Regions from separate parts of the Shewanella sp. SM21 genome, predicted to be linked through region 2. Evidence: predicted binding sites of a transcription regulator. Region 2 holds the regulator's gene; the other holds the start of a gene.
What was found. Region 2 encodes MetJ, which represses methionine synthesis genes. Its sites were predicted from a motif close to TAGACGTCTAGACGTCTA; they were not measured.
Positions count from the first base shown of each region.

Region 1: a site for MetJ is predicted at 1,815-1,832, ahead of serA (phosphoglycerate dehydrogenase). Genes of this name have one in related genera too.

Region 1 is NZ_JAKKRL010000010.1:200,153-207,123, forward strand. Features, by position in the region: gene L5L94_RS15315 (helix-turn-helix transcriptional regulator) at 98-763, opposite strand; gene L5L94_RS15320 (DUF2238 domain-containing protein) at 1,158-1,766, opposite strand; gene serA (phosphoglycerate dehydrogenase) at 1,921-3,150, shown strand; gene ygfZ (tRNA-modifying protein YgfZ) at 3,305-4,267, shown strand; gene L5L94_RS15335 (two-component system response regulator) at 4,356-5,372, opposite strand; gene L5L94_RS15340 (PAS domain S-box protein) at 5,421-6,971, opposite strand, start outside.
Region 2 is NZ_JAKKRL010000016.1:91,740-98,710, forward strand. Features, by position in the region: gene L5L94_RS18740 (bifunctional aspartate kinase/homoserine dehydrogenase II) at 1-1,136, opposite strand, end outside; gene metB (cystathionine gamma-synthase) at 1,148-2,311, opposite strand; gene metJ (met regulon transcriptional regulator MetJ) at 2,524-2,838, shown strand; gene L5L94_RS18755 (sulfite exporter TauE/SafE family protein) at 2,973-3,716, shown strand; gene nrfD (NrfD/PsrC family molybdoenzyme membrane anchor subunit) at 3,823-4,770, opposite strand; gene L5L94_RS18765 (4Fe-4S dicluster domain-containing protein) at 4,773-5,339, opposite strand; gene phsA (thiosulfate reductase PhsA) at 5,352-6,971, opposite strand, start outside.

The DNA of each region.
Region 1 (6,971 bases), on a different contig from region 2:
TTTAAATAAACATTCCCGCTTTTCTATGTTGATATGCTAGTAATCATTAACATTAACCACTCACAGCGAAAAGCTAACGACCAATATCTTTAACTGACTAACTGCACAGCTCAAAGTGAGTTTGATAGGTTTGCGCCCAACGTAAAAGCTCAACCCGATTACGAGACTGGGTCTTGCGGAAAATAGAAGAAATATGCGCCTTCACTGTATGTTCGCTGATACATAACCTATGAGCGATTTCTTTATTTCTCGCACCACTCGATACGAATTGAATGATAGTGCGTTCACGGGATGTCAGCATCTGCAGCATAGCCACAGTATCAGAGGGCATTTCATTATTACCTTCTAACTTTTGTACGACACGGCGGAACATTTTGCTTAGCAAAGTTCTATCGTACCAAAGTTCCTCTGCCACCATTTTACGTAAACCCGTTAACATCAGATCCATACGTTGATCGGCAAATAAAATACCTCGAATGCCGAGTAACATTGCAGATTCTTGGTCTAAGGAGTCTCGCTCAACTTGATACAGCGCCACAGGAAAATGTGACACTAATCGCGAAGCTAACAGAGGTATCCCTTTGTTATCTAATGCTGAACCTTTTTGGGTGATCAGATAAAAACTACGGCGACTCTTGTCTAAATCCAGTTCAGCCGCATGCTTTACTATACGCGTTTTCAAACCTATGGATTCAGCGAGTAACGCTAAATGACATGGCGCGGCCATTTGGTGTAAAAAAACCAATTCATTAATTGTGCTCAATGACTCTCCTCCCTGAAAAGTATTCTCTATTGCAAAATGGTATGTTTGACTCGTCTTTTTAGTTAGATTTTTCAACATTCCATTAACCTAGTTAATTCTGACTAGTTAACGATTGAAAAACATCACCCAAATGTACTATTCCCTGTTTAATGCTAGTAGGTTCGACTAACTCACCACAATAAAATGGAATAACAGTCAAAAATACCGTTTTACTTGGCCAACGCCCAGCACCTAATACTTTCCAACTATGACGTTACCAATCCAAAGTTGCAACACAAAGAAAACACAATAACAACACTAAAGTATGACAACTCAATGTCATCACACTCACACCATACATTTCAGGGAAGAAAGTCTTACAACTCGAACAGAGAGCATCACCCACTTTTAGCCGCTAAATCCTCTGCTTGAGTCTCGCGATTTGTTTATCTTGAAAACGAGACAGTAAAGCTAACGCGACAATTGCGCCAATGAGGGCAAGAAACATGTCGGATTGGGTATCCCATACATAGCCTTGAGTCCCTAAAAAGGCTTCAGCCCCTTCGCCGGTTGCCACGGCAACCCACCATTCGATCAGTTCATAAAACGCCGAAAATGCGAGCACAAAACAAGTAGCAAGAAACGCGCACCAAGCCCCAGGTTTGACAGCTTGATTACGCAACATAATTTCACGGGCGAGCATGGCTGGGATAAAACCTTGCGCAAAATGACCCACTTTATCGTAATTATTACGTTCTGAACCCATCCAATCGGCAATCATGTCGAATAACGGCACTTCAGCGTAAGTATAATGAGCGCCTACAAACAACACACAGCAGTGTATTAAGACGAGAAAATACACTAAAGGTGTCAGTGGAAAACGTTTGCGAGTAAAGAATAAAATCGGTACAGCAATCAATGCAGGTAAGGCTTCGAGCCACCATGTGAAAGGATCTGCGGGTTTTATCGCCGACCACACCAAAACTGAGAGGTAAATACCGCACCATGCGATTTTGTTATTCAATGTTTCTTCCTCTTATGCGATATTGTTCTAAATTTAGAATATTAACTTTAGCCATCTAGCCCTCCACACTGAGCAAAAAAAGTGCTACTTTGGTGGGTGAAGGTTGTGAGCATATCATAAGAAACATTTCTATTAATTAGAGGGTACCCATATCATGGCGAAACATTCGCTGGACAAGGATAAGATCAAGATCCTGCTGTTGGAAGGCGTCCACCAATCTGCGGTCGATGTATTTGAACGTGCGGGATACACCAATATCGAATACCACAAAGCTTCCTTAAGCGATGAAGCCTTACTTGAGTCCATTAAAGATGCGCATTTTGTGGGACTTCGTTCGCGTACCCAATTAACTGCAGAGGTGCTGAAACGTGCAGAGAAGTTAATCGCGATAGGATGTTTCTGTATTGGAACCAACCAAGTTGACCTTGCCACCGCCGAATCCCTTGGTATCCCAGTATTTAACGCGCCATTCTCAAACACTCGCAGTGTTGCCGAACTCGTGATTGGCGAAATCATTATGTTGATGCGGGGTATCCCTGAACGCAACGCTATCGCTCACCGTGGTGGCTGGATGAAAACCGCAGCGGGCAGCTATGAAGTGCGTGGTAAAACCTTAGGTGTGATTGGTTACGGCCATATTGGTACTCAGCTTGGTATTCTGGCGGAAACCTTAGGTATGCGCGTCGTGTTCTTCGATATCGAAGACAAACTGCCACTAGGTAACGCACAACAAGTCCATTCGTTAGAACTCCTATTAGCACAAGCTGATGTAGTAAGCTTACATGTCCCTGAAACTCCACAAACAAAAGACATGATAGGCGCTGCCGAGTTTGCGGCGATGAAAAAGGGCAGCATCTTTATCAACGCATCACGCGGTACTGTAGTCGATATTGAAGCTTTAACCGTTGCGTTAAAAGAACGTCACCTCGCAGGTGCCGCAATCGATGTATTCCCCGTTGAACCACAATCGAATGACGATGAATTTATCAGTCCTCTACGCGGTTTAGACAATGTTCTACTCACGCCGCATGTCGGCGGTAGCACGGCCGAAGCCCAAGAAAACATTGGTATCGAAGTCGCGGGTAAGCTCGCTAAATACTCAGACAACGGCTCAACCGTTTCTGCGGTTAACTTCCCTGAAGTGTCATTACCAACGCATAAAGGCACCTCGCGCTTGCTGCATATTCACCAAAACCGTCCGGGCGTGTTGATCAAGATCAACCAAGCCTTCTCGGAAAAAGGCATCAACATCGCCGCCCAATATTTGCAGACCACCGCAGAAATTGGTTATGTCGTGATGGAAGTAGACACAACTCAAGCGGAAGAAGCCTTAGTTGAACTCAAAGCCATTGAAGGTACATTACGTACCCGCGTGCTGTTTTAAACTTTAAACTCCACTCGCTTTAAGCCTATCGACTAAAGCACACATAATAAGGCGCACAGATCATTCACAGATATGTGCGCCTTATGCTTTTGAGCCAACTGGAATTCCGTTACAATCTAGCCTCTCACATCGTCTTCATTTTCAGGATCTCGCTATGACTATTTCAGTTTCTACGCCCCATTGGGATCTGGACGCTACCTTGCCTCCACTTATGCTTACCAACTTATCTCATTTGGGCCTCATCAAAGTCGTTGGAGAACAAGGCCGCAGTTTTATCCATGGCCAAGTGACCACAGACATCAGCTCATTGGCCACGGATCAATGGCGCTGGGGCGCCCATTGCGATCCTAAAGGTAAAATGCTGGCCAGTTTCAGAACCTTTGCCATTCAAGATGCACTCTTTATGTTGATGCCAAAGGATGCCATCGAAGTCGATTTACCCCAGTTACAAAAATATGCCGTGTTTAGTAAAGCCACCTTAAGCAATGCATCCGCTGAGTGGACTCTGCTCGGCGTTGCTGGTGAACAGGCAAGCCAATTCGTGAACAAACATTTTGGTGACATTCAGCAAGAGCTCACACTCATTGAAAACGGTGCGATTTTAAAAGACGCTGAACGTTTTATTTTAGTATTAACACCAGATGCCGCAGCGGCTTTAGTTGCGCAATCGGAACTGAGTGTATTTGACGCCAGTGCATGGCAAGCGTTAGAGATTGCAGCGGGTTACCCCAATCTTGCCGCCAGCCATGCCAGTCAGTACGTACCGCAGATGTGTAATCTACAAGCGGTTAACGGTATCAGCTTCAACAAGGGCTGCTACATGGGACAAGAAACCATAGCGCGAATGAAATATCGCGGTGGTAATAAACGCGCCCTGTATATTTTGCGCGGTCACACCAATCTTCAAATCACCCTAGCATCAGGCCTCGAAATCGCGATGGAAGACAGTTTTCGCCGTGGCGGTCAAATCATTGAGTTTGTACAGCGTGGCAATCAAGTCTTGTTAACCGCCGTACTTCCTAATGACACGGCTAATGATACTCAGCTGCGTTTTGCCGACGATGAACAATCACATTTAACGATCCAAGCCCTGCCCTACTCATTAGATGAAGCGTAATACTTTGATTTAATATGATTAGTATAAAATATTGAAGCAGAATAAAGGCGCCAATGGCGCCTTTATCTTAGTCAATGCACTTCGAGCATCAATTTTCTAAATAAGTATCTCGAATAGCAATTGCTTCTGGCAGGATTTGCTTGAACTCCTCCACCAGCTTAGGATCAAAATGTTTTCCCGCTTGATTTTCAAATAGCTCCATAGTCGCTTCAATCGTCCAAGCCTGCTTATAAGGCCGTTGCGAAGTCAGCGCATCGAACACATCCGCAATCGCGGTGATGCGCCCTTCAAGGGGGATTTCTTCGCCAACCAAGCCATTGGGGTAACCTGAACCATCCCACTTCTCATGGTGAGTTAAGGCGATACGACGGGCCATTTGCAATAACGGATCGCTATGTTCACCAATAATTTCTGCACCTATGGCGGCGTGCTGCTGCATAATTTCCCATTCCTGCGCATCAAGTTTCCCTGGCTTTTTCAGCACTGCATCGGGCGTACCGATTTTACCAATATCGTGCATAGGCGCCGCATTAAAAATCAAGTCACAAAAGGTCGTCGGTAAGCCGAGCTTTATCGCTAATATGCGGGCGTAATGGCTCATACGCACAACATGTAGACCCGTCTCGTTGTCCTTGTATTCAGCGGCACGGCCAAGACGACGGATAATCTCGAAACGGGTTTCTTCTAATTCGTGGGTACGAACTTTAACTTGTTGTTCGAGTAGACGTTTTTGATCATAAAGCGCAAGATGCGTTTTAACCCGCGCTTTAACGACAGGCGCACTTACGGGCTTAGTAATGTAATCCACCGCGCCCAATGCAAAACCTTGGGCTTCATCAGCAATTTCAGATAAGGCGGTCACGAAGATCACCGGAATATGGCTGGTCAGCGGCTCTTGCTTTAGCAGCTTGCAGACTTCATAGCCATTCATACCTGGCATCATGACATCGAGTAAAATCAAGTCAGGCCGCGATTTTGTCACTAACGCTAACGCCCTCGGGCCATCGATCGCCACTTTGACTTTGTAATCATCACCTAAAATACCAATCAAAATATCGATATTCTCAGGTGTGTCATCGACGACTAATATTGTTGCTTTTTCCATTAACAACTCCACTCAATGTCACGCATTATAAATTCGCGCTACCGCTTTCTATCCTAACTGTGTAATCACATCGTCAATTAAGTCGATTGCCTCATCAAACTGATACTGGTTAATCATAGATAAAGCGGGGCTTAATGTTTGCCACATCGCACTACTCACCTTCGGCTTTAACGCATCAATTTTTGCCACTGCGCTGGCATCGGCTTCATCTAGATTCTGACGTAAGACCCGTAATGCCGCTCTCAAGTCCTCATCTGATAGCAAGTCCACCGCTTGAGGCTCGGCTTGATTCACTATCACAGGCTTAGCCTGTTCAATCGCATCGCAGATAGAGGCCACTAGCGGTTGAATTTGAACTAACTCATCTTCATAGGGCGCTTTCTCTGTTAAATGCAACTCAAGCAAACGCGCTAATTCCACCAATTTTGCCGAACTTAAATTACCCGCTAAGCCTTTAAGGGTGTGGGCGATACGCACCGCATCTTCGACTTGATTCGCCGCGATGGCTTTGCGAACCTGCTCCACGACATTACGTTGACTGCTCACAAAACGATCAAAGATTCGTTGATAAAGACGCGTCGAATGCTGCACCAGTTGCAAACCTCTATCGATATCCAGCTCAGGGTGTTCTGGCCATTTGAGCAATACCGTTTGATCAGCGCCATTGCTGACTTCACCCTGTGCGCTGGACGAAGTTAACCGAGTTGAGGCTTCCGCCCTTATCGAAGCAGAAATTCCAGAAGAAGATCCGAGGTATTTCAATAGGGTTTGATAGAGCACATTCACTTCTATGGGCTTGGCAATATGGTCATTCATCCCAGCCCGAAGACACATATCTCTATCACCAGCCATCGCATTCGCAGTCATAGCGACGACAGGTAAATTTGCCAACTCAGGCCTTTTCCTTATCGCTTTAGTGGCTTGATAACCATCCATCACCGGCATTTGGCAGTCCATTAACACTAGATCGAAATGCTGTTGGGATAGCTTATCTAAGGCGATTTGACCATTGGTCGCTATGGATAAAATAATCCCCACTTGCTCTAAAAACTCGCTGGCGACTTCAAGGTTCATCTCGTTATCTTCCACTAATAAGATACGCTTCCCTTGAAGTGGCAATAATAACTGCGGCGCCAGCTCTTCAGTGCGGCGTCTCACTGGCAATATGCCTTCACGGCCAATCGCATTCATTATGCCATCGAGCATGCGTGAGGCGCTGATGGGTTTACTGATGTACCCCGCCAGTGCTAATTGCTCAATTTGAGTGATGAATTCATGATTAGCATGGGCGGATACCATCAAGATCTTAGGCTGAGACTTAGCCTGTAGTTGGATCTGACGGGCGGTTTCTAACCCGTCCATATTGGGCATTTTCCAATCGATTAATGCCACTTCATAGGTCTGCAGTAAGCAGCGGCTTATTGCTTCTTCACCTGAACGAACCGTATCGACTCTAAAGCCCATACTTTCGAGCGTTGTACGCATTATGTCCCTGGCGGTCGCGTTATCATCTACCACCAGCACAGACATGCCCTCAAGCTCTTGCTCAAGCACTAATTTTTGGCCCTCGGAAATTTGTAACTTCACAGTGAAATAGAA
Region 2 (6,971 bases):
CCAAAATCTGTGTTGATCTGCTGCTCGCTGATCCCTAATGCTTCTGCCTCAGCATCGAGTAATCTTTGAACTTGTTTTTGATTCTCAGCGGTATAGGCAAGTTCAACCCTTTGATGGGCAGAGGTCCAATGGGCCAATGGCGTTAAACCCGCGGCAATCAATAAATCTAATAAACGAGTTAACTCCCCTGTGAGTTTAAAGCCGAACAGGACAACTGCATTGAGGTTAGTCACCACAGGCGCGCTCGCCGACGAACTGTGGGGTGCGATTAAGGTAAAGTCGGTGTGGGATGCATAACTTGAGCGTACCGCTAAACTCACTTCGGTATTAAACAAAGGCTGCAGAGTGCGCGAATGTAATACTGGCGAGCCTAAACGCGCTAGGCGATCGGCTTCGGCAAGTGACATGCTTTTCAGTAACTTGGCATCGTTGATTTTATTAGGATCGGCGTTGAACACCCCTTCCACATCGGTCCAAATGGTCACGCGCTCGATATCGGCGAGACTAGCAATCAGGCTAGCGCTAAAATCTGAACCATTACGGCCAAGTAACAAGGTATCGCCACGCTCGTTAGCGCAGATAAAACCTGTGATCACTAAGCGTTCATTGGGATGCGCGGCTAATAGGGCTTGTACTTTAGCGCGGGATTCTTGTACCCGAATTTGTGGCACAGCGGCTTCATCGGCCACTAAAATTGAACAGGCATCCACATGGCTTGCCGCCACGCCAGATTCGCGCAGCAGCGCCGCCATTAAACGTGCCGACCAACGTTCGCCAAAGCTCACCACATGGTTAATTTGGTATTCGTTGCGCTCATCTAAGGACAACAAGCTGATCAGTTGCGCTTTATCAGTGGCCAAACGCTCACGCAGATCGCGGGCTTGTTCATTCGACAACAACTGCTCAATCAACCCCTGTTGGTAACTGATCAGCACTTGTAATTCTTCTTGCCATAGCTGACCCGCATCACGCAGCGCTAATAATTTATACAGGAAATTCGTGCTCTTACCCGCCGCAGAGACCACCACGAGATCATCACTATGACCGTGGGTTAACAGGATATGGGCGACTCGACGATAACAATCGGCATCCGCTAAACTGGAGCCACCAAATTTATGTAAGTGACAACGTGCCATCTATTATTCCTCTACTGACAAGCCGCAACGGCGGCTAATCCTGCTTGAATATCTGCAACTAAATCGGCGGCATCTTCAATACCCACCGATAGACGCAATAGGGTGTCCTTAATACCAGCCTCGAAACGCGCCTGCGGCTCCATGGCTCTGTGGGTCATAGTGGCGGGCACTGCCACTAAACTTTCAACGCCACCTAAACTTTCCGCCACGCTAAATAAGCTGAGTGCACCTAAAAAGGCCACCACTTCGGCCTCGCCGCCTTTGAGCTCAAAGCTCAGCATAGCGCCAAAGCCCTGTTGTTGCTTGGCCGCAATGGCGTGACCAGGGTGATCCGCAAGACCGGGGTAATAGACTTTGCTCACCACAGGGCTTTGGGTTAATACCTCAATAATACGCTGGGCATTGGCTTGATGCTCGCGAATACGCACCGCTAAGGTACGCAGGCCACGCAGGGTCAGATAACTGTCGAAGGCTGAGCCCGTTAAGCCTAGAGTGTTCGACCACCAATGTAAGCTTTCGCCGATTTGCGCGTCTTTGGCGACCACAGCGCCGCCGACCACATCGCTGTGACCATTGATATATTTAGTGGTGGAGTGGATAACGATATCCGCGCCTAACAATAGGGGTTGTTGCAATATTGGCGATAAAAAAGTGTTATCGACCACCACCAGCGCGCCGACCCCATGGCTCGCCTTAGCAATGGCTTCGATATCTACCACACGCAATAACGGGTTCGATGGGGTTTCGAGCCACACCATCTTGGGATTCTGCGCAATAGCGGCGGCTAACGCTTGGCTGTCGGTTTGGTCGACCACAATGAGCTTAAACTGGCCTTTCTTCGCCAAGTTGGTAAATAAACGGTAGGAACCACCATAGCAATCATGGGGCACAACTAATAGGTCATCAGGGCCGAGCAAAGTGGTCACTAAGGTGATGGCCGCCATGCCAGTGCACGTCACTATGCCAGTGGCGCCCTTTTCTAATTGGGCTAATGCTTCACCTAAAATGCAGCGAGTTGGGTTGCCTGAACGACTGTAATCGAATTCGCGGGGATTTTTATGACCATCGAAGGCGTAATTAGTCGACAAATAAATCGGTGGCACAACTGCGCCATATTGAGTATCGCTTTCGATACCCTGACGCACTGCCAGTGTGGCTAATTGACGCTCTGCCATGGGTGGACTCCTAAATTCGATAGACTGATAGAGATGTCTGGACGTCTAAATGTACCTAAGCCCAACGCCATCGTCAATAGGCGTGAAGACGTTTAGACGTCTGAACATAAAGAAATCTGTTTGCAATCACAAAGAAATAGTAGCAATAATTTGACTGTTCTTTGTAAGGGTTTAAAATCTGCCCCGAATTTAGCGTTATAACAGGTGAGTCAATGACTGAATGGAATGGGGAATACATCAGCCCCTATGCTGAACATGGCAAGAAGAATGAACAAGTAAAAAAAATTACTGTGTCTATTCCGCTCAAAGTGCTTAAGGTCCTCACGGACGAACGTACTCGTCGTCAGGTCAATAATTTGCGTCACGCCACCAACAGCGAGCTGTTGTGTGAGGCATTTTTGCACGCCTACACTGGCCAGCCATTGCCCAACGATGACGATCTGTCAAAAGATAACCCAGACAGCATTCCCGCCGAAGCCAAGTTGTTGATGGATCAAATGGGAATCGAGTGGGAAGACATGGAATAGCGACTCGTCGCTTTCCAAGTCATATCACAGTGCTCATCAATAGGGATCGTTAACGATCCCTTTTTGTTTATACCCAAGCGACTTCAAACTTTAAATTTCACCATCTTGAGTTGGTTTGGGATATAGGAAATCCTATGTTTTCTATGATAGATCCACAGACACTCGCCTTAGCCTCGCTGGTCGTGTTTCTGGGCGCATTAACCCAAAGTCTGATTGGGTTTGGGCTTGCGGTTGTCGCCAGTCCTTTGCTGTATATCGTCGATCCACAACTTGTACCTGCGCCTGTTATTGCTATGGGTTTCTCCATCGCCCTGCTGACCTTAGTGCGTGAACGCGGTCACTTAGAATTCAATGGCTTGCAATATGCGCTCATAGGTCGCGTGCCCGGCGGTTTTATCGGCGCGAGTTTATTGCTGTTTGCGCCTCAACCTATACTCGGTTTATCCATCGCCGCCATTGTGACTGTCGCAGTGATCCTCAGCCTGTATAAATTCAGCCTGCCAGTGAATAAGAAAACCCTCTTCGGTGCAGGCGTGGTTTCAGGGATCTTCGGCAATATCGCCGCGATTGGTGGCCCGCCGATGGCGATTTTGTTGGCAGGCAAAGATGCCTCGCAGTTTCGCGCAGCCCTGTCGGCCTTCTTCATTTTTAGCTCCATGATTGCATTGATCATTTTAGCGATCACTGGCTTATTAGAATTAAAACATCTGTGGCTGTCGTTGATGCTGCTCCCCTCTGTGATTTTAGGTTACTTAGTCGCAGGACGATTAGTGGGCCGTGTCGATAAAGAGAAGACAAAGATGGCGACATTAGTCCTGTGCAGTATCAGCGCTTTAGTGCTAACGGTGAAGTCGGTTATCGAGTTATTACCCCAATAAGCGTCCTGCTTATACTGGCAAACCTTCTCACGATTCAAACAATAAAAAAGCACTGACATTGCCAGTGCTTTTTCTTTATCTATCAATATGTAAAGCCAGCTTACACTCAGCTTAAATAGCTTTGCCCTGCGTACACAATAAAGTGTCTTAAGGCGAGTACGCCCGTTAAGCTCGCACAAGCCACCATGATCATCGCCCCCTTAGTGTGGCGAGTCGCGGCGGGTAACAGCATAAACAGCAATGGAATACCAAAGCCAATTCCGACAACACCTATCCAGAACACGCTTGCCCATAGCCCAGACGTTAACGATGCTAAGGCCGCAGCCGCCGCGCCGCCCTTGAAGTACAAGGCGCAGAACAACATGAACAGGAACAGAATTTCAATCGCCATCACAGGCAATTCTAAACCGTGCATCTTCACTAAAGTTTTGTCGTGGCTGTCAGTCTTAAACATCAGCAAAGCCAGTACCGCATTTGCCGCAGCGCCCGCCGATAGACCTGACACTAAAAACAGCGCAGGCAGTACCGCAGTGTTGAGCATAGGATAAGCATTCATCGCCGAAATTAAGAAGCCAGTGTAAGCCCCTACGCCAATGGCGAGGACAAACAACAATACTTCAATCAGCTTTCGAAATGGCATAAGTAACTTAGCGATAGGTGTTAGGAAACCCAACCCCCATTTTGGTAAGTCATCCCGCAGCACAATAATGGCGTACGCAAAAGCTAAGGGAGAATACGCCAGCAGCGCCAGTACCCCGATTGCCATCACAGACTGGAAGTTATAGTGAATTAAGATCAACCAGAAGTGGAATGGTTTGGTTAAGTCAAACACTAAGCAAGCTAGACCTAAGCTAATTGCTACAGGCCCAATAATGGCTGCCGCCTTAAGAATGCTGCTTTCAGCTCCCGCGCTGAGTTCCTTATTCGCCCAGCGCAAACCAATGCCAATCAGTAAACTGCCCGCGGATAACCCCGCCATAAACAGGTAAACGGCGATGACCCAGTGCCAAGTGACAGGATCATATTGCGCCATGTCGCCCCAAGTATTGTTCATAATCAAATCCCCCCTCTTTTGGTAGGAACGCGATATACCCTAGGTTTAGTACCCAAATGGGTTTTATCTTGGTAAGTGATTTTAGTGTTGAGCATGATGGCCACTTCACTGCTTGGATCATTGGCATCACCAAACACTAAGGCATCGGTTGGACACACAGTCACACACGCTGGCTCTTCGCCCCGTGCTAAACGACTGTCTTTACAGAAGTTACACTTATCCGCGGCCTTGGTTTCTGGGTTCATAAAGCGCACTTTATAAGGGCACGCTGCCACACAGTACATACAACCGACACACTTCTCGGTATGGATAGAGATAATGCCATCTTCACCCACATAGGCCGCGCCTGTTGGGCACACTTTAACGCAGGGTGCATCTTCACATTGCTGGCAAGATACCCTGTGATATTTGAAATGCAGATTGGGCATCTCACCAAAGGGGCCTTCCACACGCACTTGCAGACGAGTTACGCCTTCGGGTACGCCATTTTCACTGCGACACGCCACGTTACAAGCTTGGCAGCCGATGCACTTATTCTCGTCGTGCACCATTACATATCGTTTATTCATTTAAGCCTCCGATTAGCGCTTTGCCAGCGTGACGCCCGTGGTGTGCACTGTCATGCCACACACAGGAGCAGTAACGTGCGGCAGTAAGTTACCGCAGTGGATACCTTTGCCCGTTGCTCTGACCAACTCTTTGTTTTTAGAACCAAAGCCCATGTAAGCAAACACAGTATCTTGGCGAATACCCGGCGTGACTAAGGCATGGCCTTCTTCTGTGCCAACACTGCTGGTTAGGCGGATTGGGTCGCCATTGCTGATCCCTAACTTGCCCGCAGTAACGGGGTGAACCCACACAGCGTTATCCGACATCAGGTTAGCGAGCATAGGCACATTGTGGGTGGCGCCATTGGTGTGCACCGCCACTTTGCCTTGGATAAAGTACAGCTCATCTGCTTTTTTAAGATTCACTTCGCGGAACTTGATCACCCCACGGCCCGGTGCCATGGCTTCGACTTTCGCGGAAGTGAGTTCAATCTTGCCACTCGGGGTTTTAAAGGTCAGTGCGCTGGCGTAAGTGCCGTCTTCATCGGCAGGTCGCGCATTGGGGTATGCCTTAATAAACTCGGCAACCATCTTAGGCTCGCACAACATAATTGGCTTACCGAAGCTCACAAAACCTTCGTCTTTGATCCGGCGCAGCAGGTCAGTGTCGCGGTTCACCTGCAGCATTTGCAGGGTTTCCATGTTTTCCCATGGATAGAACTCGCCAAGGCCCATAGCCACACCCACATCCTTAAAGATCTGCCAAGAAGGCTTAGTATCACCTAAGGTTTCAACGACCCGTTGGCGCACATAATAGGCCGGATTTTTACCTGACTTATCAGCAATTTCTTCATCACGTTCAAGATAAGTTGACTCAGGTAAAATCACGTCCGCATAGGCGGCGGTTTCGCTGATATACACATCACACACGGCGATAAAGTCGAGCTTTTTCATCGCTTCAACAACGCGCGCTCTGTCTGTCATGGTTTGCATTGGGTTAGTGCGTGACATCACCCAGCCGTGTAACTGGTAAGGAACAGCGCTTAAGGTGGCATCGAGAATAGTTTGGTAAACGCCGCCCGATGTCCACATCATGGCGTACTGTTCTTCCACCTGATCGATACGTTTCGCTGCTGGTTTTGGCATGTCTTTCACGCCAGGTTTTGCCAATACGGGCGCAACCGCTTCACCGGCAAGCTTGTTGTAATCACCGGGTTTCTGGCCGATATAAATCCCGCCCTTACGCTCGATGTTACCAATCAAGACGTTAGCGGCGTAAAGGGCGCGGCGCATCTCAAACTCTTCGGTGGTAAAGGTGGCTCTGTGACCAAAATCGACCACAGCATGGGGTGCTTTAGCGGCATATTCGTGGGCGATACGACGGATGTCTTTGGCAGGCACATCGGAGATGGTTTCAGCCCATTCAGGGGTATAGGCTTTCACTTCGGCGGCAAAGGCTTCGAAACCTTCCACATAACGCGCGACAAATGCCTTGTCGTAAAGATTATCTTCAATCAATACATGGCATAACGCCAAGGCGACGGCCACGTCGGTACCGGGGCGAATGGCATACCATTCATCGGCCTTGTCGGCCACAATGGAGAATCTTGGCTCGAACACCACCAGCTTGGCACCTTTATCCATTTGCGCCGC